Regions from separate parts of the Halobacillus sp. K22 genome, predicted to be linked through region 2. Evidence: a T-box and tRNA genes for the amino acid it is inferred to sense, from the RefSeq annotation. Region 2 holds a T-box; the other holds one or more tRNA genes.
The links. A T-box is a leader RNA that pairs with one kind of tRNA and senses whether it is charged. The one in region 2 lies ahead of leuS (leucine--tRNA ligase), so its partner is inferred to be a tRNA-Leu.

Region 1 (3,395 bases), on a different contig from region 2:
CTAATTTAGGATTTACGAAGGATTTCAATCCATTCCTTACATTATCCTTCTTAACGCTGCCGGTGATCCCTTCCCTGAAATTAACGGACATGGGCTTATTTGATGTAGAAACGTTTCAGCATATTGAGGTATCCTTATAGAAAGCTGGAAACCAGATCGAACGTCTGGTTTCCAGCCTTTTTAATTAACACTATATACTACGCGAGGCTCAACGTAATAGGTCGCGTTCGATTGAATACGATCTTCCTCACTGTTTTCAAACTCTCGAACTGTCATCCGTACCGCGTCTATTGGAAGCTGCCCTTCGATCACCGGTCTTGTACCGGAAGTGGTGACCATAAACGTGTTCTCTGGATTTCCAGACAAAGAGCGAACCGCTCCTTCTGCGTTAAGCGAATAATATTGGGTATCCTTATTTTGCATGAACGCCTCTAGTCCCGTTTCATTAATCACCTTAAAAAATTCTTTCGGAGAGATCCGCCCGTGCATGTCCTGCCTTAAGTGATGAACTTGATGATTCTGCTTCTGATAACGATTCCGTTTAATTTCATACTCTTTTTCATCCAGTTTCAACTCTACAGAATAATTACTTTCTCTGTTCCCTTGTGCGACTACCTTAAAATTATAGAACAGTGACTGCACGGCTCCTTTATCCGTGAATTCCATTTCAAGTCGCTGCAGTCGTGGGTTGTGAATATCATTAAATGTATTCTTAACCATGTTCCAGTGCTCGGTAAAATCAAATTCTTCAGACGCAGAGAGGCTTTGAGCAGTATCTATGTGACGTGGACGCTCGTACACATAATTTTGAACAGGCGGAATGATTAAAGATGTAAGGAAGAGGAACAGACCTAAGTAAGCTGCATACCGTTTCGCTAACCGATTCCAAGCAGGCTCCCGAAAAAACATTAGAAAAATGATAAACCCTAACGGAAGAGACCACTGATTAATTGAGAACGCAAAAGCGCCTAGAAACGAGTATCCTAGAAGCTTCAGGAACAAGTAAGGCTCTTCTCTCCCCCACTTGCGGTAAATGTACATAATGATTCCAAATTGAACGATGTATAGAATGAGATAGAGCAATGGACACCCTCCTTTATCACCATAAATTCTATCATGAATTCCAGAGTACCCGAATACCATACTGACTTTTTACAGGAAACTCTGAGGAGTGAATACCTCCTGCTCTTCAAATTCTTCAATCTGACCGATCATCTCTTCATTCAGCACAAAAAACCAATGCCCTTATTAGACATTGGTTTAATAATATTCAGTTAAGAAAGGGGACCAAGTAAAACTCAGCCCCCCATCCCTTCTATGACAATTGGCGTTCATACACTACTTCATTGGTTTCTGGATCTAAAGCATCCACCTTCATGTCCACAACGCGGCCATCTGCATTACTTTTAAAACCCCATAAGCGAATATAATTATTCATGTTATAGTCGCGGAAAGTAAGATGCACCTTTCTCAATTCTTCATTTTCACCTGGCTCTTCTTTAATCACACACTCCTGAAATTTCATCGTTTCAGAAGGCTGACTTAATATATAGTCATACATGATCTTTTCAAGTTCAGGAAAAGCCATTCCACCGTTATCTAAGCAAGTATTTTTAAATTCATTGTAGTCTGTAATGTGATGGATGATCTTAGATTCGTTTGGCATGTTTGTTCCTCCTAGATTAAACAGTTACCTATCTCTTTCCCTATAAGATGCATGAGAAAACCCTCTTGAGATCATTATGACACTGCTAAAAAAACACTTTTTTAGTCAAACGAAAAACGGCGTTATCCTTTAAGGATAACGCCGTCATTAGATTAATATTTAATACCGGTGGCCGGGGTCGAACCGGCACTCCGTAAGGAACACGATTTTGAGTCGTGCGCGTCTGCCAATTCCGCCACACCGGCATAATCTCATTGGAGGCGGCAACCGGAATCGAACCGGTGATAAAGGAGTTGCAGTCCTCTGCCTTACCGCTTGGCTATGCCGCCATTACAAGATCAGTAGTATTTTAGTTTATTCTAACATGTGTTCAATTATGATTGAAATATTATGGAGCGGGAGACGGGATTCGAACCCGCGACCCCCACCTTGGCAAGGTGGTGTTCTACCACTGAACTACTCCCGCAGTGGAAAATGGCTGGGCCAGCTGGATTCGAACCAGCGCATGACGGTACCAAAAACCGTTGCCTTACCGCTTGGCTATGGCCCAAAGTGAAATTAAATGGGGCGGCTGATGGGAATCGAACCCACGAATGCCGGAACCACAATCCGGTGCGTTAACCACTTCGCCACAACCGCCATAGAAAAAAGCAGGGGTAGTAGGAATCGAACCCACATTGACGGTTTTGGAGACCGTAGTTTTACCATTAAACTATACCCCTATTTGAATGATTAAATTAAAATGGTGGAGGGAGTAGGACTCGAACCTACGAACCCGATGGGAGCGGATTTACAGTCCGCCGCGTTTGGCCAACTTCGCTATCCCTCCATGTTGTATATGCCTACTAGCATCAAATGGTGCCGGCCAGAGGACTTGAACCCCCAACCTACTGATTACAAATCAGTTGCTCTGCCAGTTGAGCTAGGCCGGCTAAAAAATGGTGGCTCGGGACGGAATCGAACCGCCGACACACGGATTTTCAGTCCGTTGCTCTACCGACTGAGCTACCGAGCCGAATCTTATGTATAGCCTAAGTATGAAAATGGCGGTCCGGACGGGACTCGAACCCGCGACCTCCTGCGTGACAGGCAGGCATTCTAACCAACTGAACTACCGGACCATATAATTGAAACGTTAATGAACAAAGAATTGAATTCAATGTAGTCCATTAAGTTAATTTGGTTGCACTTTTCAGTACTACCATTATTGATGAACGAAGAAGTAAGTTCGACGTGGTACATCAATATTAATTGGTTGCGGGGGCAGGATTTGAACCTGCGACCTCCGGGTTATGAGCCCGACGAGCTACCAGACTGCTCTACCCCGCGATAATGTGGGTTTTCTAATTCCCATAAAGTATGAAGTTACCTTGCGGTAATGGTGGAGGATGCAGGGCTCGAACCTGCGACCCCTTGCTTGTAAGGCAAGTGCTCTCCCAGCTGAGCTAATCCTCCATATGAAGTGGTGACCCGTACGGGATTCGAACCCGTGTTACCGCCGTGAAAGGGCGGTGTCTTAACCACTTGACCAACGGGCCATTGTGGAAAAATGAACTTATGGCGGAGAGCGAGGGATTCGAACCCTCGAAACCGTGGTAACGGTTTACACGAATTCCAATCGTGCTCCTTCGGCCAGCTCGGACAGCTCTCCAAAATATGGCTCCAACGGTAGGATTCGAACCTACGACCGATCGGTTAACAGCCGATTGCTCTACCACTGAGCTACGTT
Region 2 (3,395 bases):
CCGCCAATATATACATCGACAGGAAGCCATTTCTTAAGTTTTTCGTAATCGCCAAGCTCCTGCTCATTATGCGCATCAATATACCTCAGGTAATACCAGCAGCTGCCGGCCCATTGTGGCATCGTGTTCGTTTCGCGTCTTCCCTTCATTCCTGTGTCTGGATCTACTACATTTACCCAGTCATCAATATTGGCAAGCGGAGACTCTCCTGTGCCTGACGGCTTAATTTCCGTAGTTTTTGGAAGCTCCACTGGTAATTCCGTCTCAGGAACCGGTGTAATGGAACCATCTTCCCAATGAATAACGGGAATAGGTTCTCCCCAGTACCGCTGCCTGCTGAACAGCCAGTCACGTAAACGATAGGTCGTTTGCTTTTTACCGCGGCCGTTATTTTCCAACCATTCGATGGCGTGTTCTATTGCCTCATCTTTGCCCAGACCATTTAGAAATTCTGAGTTGATATGCTTGCCATCACCCGTATAAGCTTCTTCGTTTACATCCCCGCCTTCAACAACTGGGACAATTGGCAAATCAAATTTCTGAGCAAACTCATAGTCACGTTCATCGTGTGCAGGTACAGCCATAATTGCTCCGCTTCCGTAGCTCATTAGGACATAGTCAGCTACCCAGATCGGCAGTTTTTCTCCATTAATAGGATTCATCGCATAAGAGCCTGTAAATACTCCGGATTTATCTTTAGCTAGGTCCGTGCGCTCCAAGTCACTTTTGTTCATAGCTTTTTCGACATATGCCTGAACTGCTTCCTTATGATCAGCCGATACGATTTGCTCCACAAGCGGATGTTCTGGAGAAAGCACAGCATAAGTAGCACCAAATAATGTATCTGGACGAGTTGTAAATACATCAAAGGTTCCTTTTTCTCCCTCGATATGGAAGGTTACTTCAGCCCCTTCTGATTTACCGATCCAATTACGCTGCATGTCTTTAATGCTTTCAGGCCAATCTAGATCTTCCAGATCATCAAGCAGCCGATCTGCATATGCCGTAATTTTTAACATCCACTGCTTCATTGGTCTGCGTTCAACCGGATGATCGCCACGCTCACTCTTACCATCAATTACTTCTTCATTAGCAAGTACGGTTCCCAATGCAGGGCACCAGTTTACAGCAACTTCATCTATATAAGCTAAGCCTTTTTCATACAACTTTAAGAAAATCCATTGCGTCCATTTGTAATAATTCGGGTCAGTCGTATTTACTTCCCGGTCCCAATCATAGGAAAAACCCAGTTCCTGAATTTGACGGCGAAAGGTCTGAATATTTTGAGCTGTGAATTCCTCCGGATCATTTCCTGTATCCAGCGCATACTGTTCTGCTGGAAGCCCAAAGGCATCCCACCCAATCGGGTGCAGTACTTCATACCCCTGCATTCGCTTCATTCTTGAAAGGATATCTGTAGCTGTATATCCTTCAGGGTGTCCTACATGCAACCCTGCTCCTGATGGGTATGGGAACATATCCAGCGCGTAAAATTTCTTCTTCTCTGACTCACTGTCCGTTTTGAACGTTTTTTGATCAAGCCAGTATTCCTGCCACTTCTTTTCAATCTTCTTATGATCAAAAGCCATTTCTTTTCCTCCTCATGTTCCTATCAAAAATACAAAAAGCCCCTCATCCCTATATGGGACGAGAGGCTTGATTCCCGCGGTACCACCCAAATTAACGTTTTTTTAACGTTCACTCGTGTATCGATAACGGCGATTCACCGGCAAAAAGCTACCATTAATGTTCACTTCTGCGACATCCGAGGCGAGTTCGTAAAAATCAAGAACAGCTTTCACCAGCCGCTGTCTCTCTAAAAACTTGATTTATTCCTACTACTCCTCTTCCACGTCATTTAGTTTATAATCGTATCTTAATGAAACCAAAAGTCTTTGTCAAGCTTACCAGGCCCATGTTTATAGTTAGAAGATAAAAGGTAAACAAGTTTGTAATGATTCTTATAAGGAGGTCGCATCCATGAAAAATCTTGTACGTAAAGCTGCGAACTATGCAAAGCGCAATCCACAAAAGACCAAGAGTTATGCCCGTAAAGCTGTGAATAAGCTACAAAATCGCAGCAGTAAATCGAAAGCAAAATAACTAGATCCTTATAAACTACATCTTTTACAGATGTAGTTTTTTTATACCTCTACTAACCTCGCTGCTAACTTCCAGGCTCACGTACAGACCCTCCTAATATAAAGAAGCTTGTTTAACTTAGATGAATAAAATTAATAACTTATCTATCAAAGACCTTCCATTAATCTATTACTCCGTGTTAATGAATGTGATGGTTAGCTAAAAAGGATTTATAATTTGAACGTTAATCATGCTACAATAAGGCTTGCCTTAAACAAATGAAAAGGAGCTTTTAGAACTTATGACTTTGCAGCCTATACTGAATTATGCCCATTCTTTAATAAAAGCTGTCATTAACCACGGGGACGTCGCCGTTGATGCTACATGCGGTAATGGTCACGATACCTTATTCCTCAGTAGTCTAGTGGGAAAGGAAGGTTATGTTTACGGCTTCGACATTCAAAAACAAGCGATCGCCCAAACCGAGGAGCGATTAAAGAAACACTGTGCAGAGGAGCAAGTAACTCTAGTCCAGGACTCTCATGCACAAATTGCCAAGTACATCCCTGCCAGCCACCAATTTGAAATTAAAGCAGCCATTTTCAACTTAGGATATTTGCCAGGAAGTGATAAAAACATTGTAACTACACCTCAAGAAACGATTGCTTCCGTAAAGCAGCTCCTTTCCTTTTTACAACCGGGAGGAATAATTGTTCTTGTTATTTATCATGGCCACGCAGGTGGAGCAGAAGAAAAAGATGCTTTGGTGCAGTATGCAACATCACTGGAGCAAAAGTCCTTTCAAGTATTACAGTATGGCTTCATCAACCAGAGGAATTCTCCGCCGTTTATAATAGCCATCGAAAAAAAATAGCCTGGTCCCTATAATGGACGACCAGGCTTTAATTTATGGTACATTTTAGTATTATAGTAAAAGAACTTCGCTTTACGTCCACTCACCTTCAGCAGATCTTTTACAAAACTTTTCGCATTATCGAGCTTTCCTACTTTACGGTCAGCAAGGTACATGCCAACCAGCCCCTCATGAATCATCTGATGAAATGCTGTATCAGGAAGTTTTTGTACTTCTTCATGAGTTTGTTTGACAAAATATTCAAATCGATGCTTCATTTGTTCTTCATGGGCATAATAGGAACAAAAGTTTAAATCCCCTTCTTCTTCGTCTTCCCGCTGATCAATATAATAGTCAAGCAGGATGTGAAGCCCCTGCATAAAAGGGAAGTAACTTTTCTCAACTTGTATCGCTAGTGATTCATCCATACGACCGTTAAGCATATAGGATACAAGGCAAA

Region 1: it has a tRNA-Leu gene. The T-box ahead of leuS (leucine--tRNA ligase) is inferred to sense a tRNA for this amino acid. The anticodon was not compared.

The regions. Positions count from the first base shown of each region.
Region 1 is NZ_JBQQCN010000049.1:3,659-7,053, forward strand. Features, by position in the region: gene ade (adenine deaminase) at 1-140, shown strand, start outside; gene ACTWPM_RS20375 (hypothetical protein) at 181-1,083, opposite strand; gene ACTWPM_RS20380 (hypothetical protein) at 1,316-1,666, opposite strand; tRNA gene ACTWPM_RS20385 (tRNA-Leu) at 1,830-1,911, opposite strand; tRNA gene ACTWPM_RS20390 (tRNA-Cys) at 1,922-1,995, opposite strand; tRNA gene ACTWPM_RS20395 (tRNA-Gly) at 2,058-2,132, opposite strand; tRNA gene ACTWPM_RS20400 (tRNA-Gln) at 2,142-2,216, opposite strand; tRNA gene ACTWPM_RS20405 (tRNA-His) at 2,230-2,305, opposite strand; tRNA gene ACTWPM_RS20410 (tRNA-Trp) at 2,318-2,388, opposite strand; tRNA gene ACTWPM_RS20415 (tRNA-Tyr) at 2,410-2,495, opposite strand; tRNA gene ACTWPM_RS20420 (tRNA-Thr) at 2,523-2,598, opposite strand; tRNA gene ACTWPM_RS20425 (tRNA-Phe) at 2,606-2,681, opposite strand; tRNA gene ACTWPM_RS20430 (tRNA-Asp) at 2,711-2,787, opposite strand; tRNA gene ACTWPM_RS20435 (tRNA-Met) at 2,919-2,995, opposite strand; tRNA gene ACTWPM_RS20440 (tRNA-Val) at 3,046-3,121, opposite strand; tRNA gene ACTWPM_RS20445 (tRNA-Glu) at 3,130-3,204, opposite strand; tRNA gene ACTWPM_RS20450 (tRNA-Ser) at 3,225-3,317, opposite strand; tRNA gene ACTWPM_RS20455 (tRNA-Asn) at 3,324-3,395, opposite strand, start outside.
Region 2 is NZ_JBQQCN010000015.1:2,144-5,538, forward strand. Features, by position in the region: gene leuS (leucine--tRNA ligase) at 1-1,589, opposite strand, end outside; T-box leader at 1,641-1,861, opposite strand; gene ACTWPM_RS11790 (hypothetical protein) at 1,981-2,103, shown strand; gene ACTWPM_RS11795 (class I SAM-dependent methyltransferase) at 2,384-2,956, shown strand; gene ACTWPM_RS11800 (tetraprenyl-beta-curcumene synthase family protein) at 2,965-3,395, opposite strand, start outside.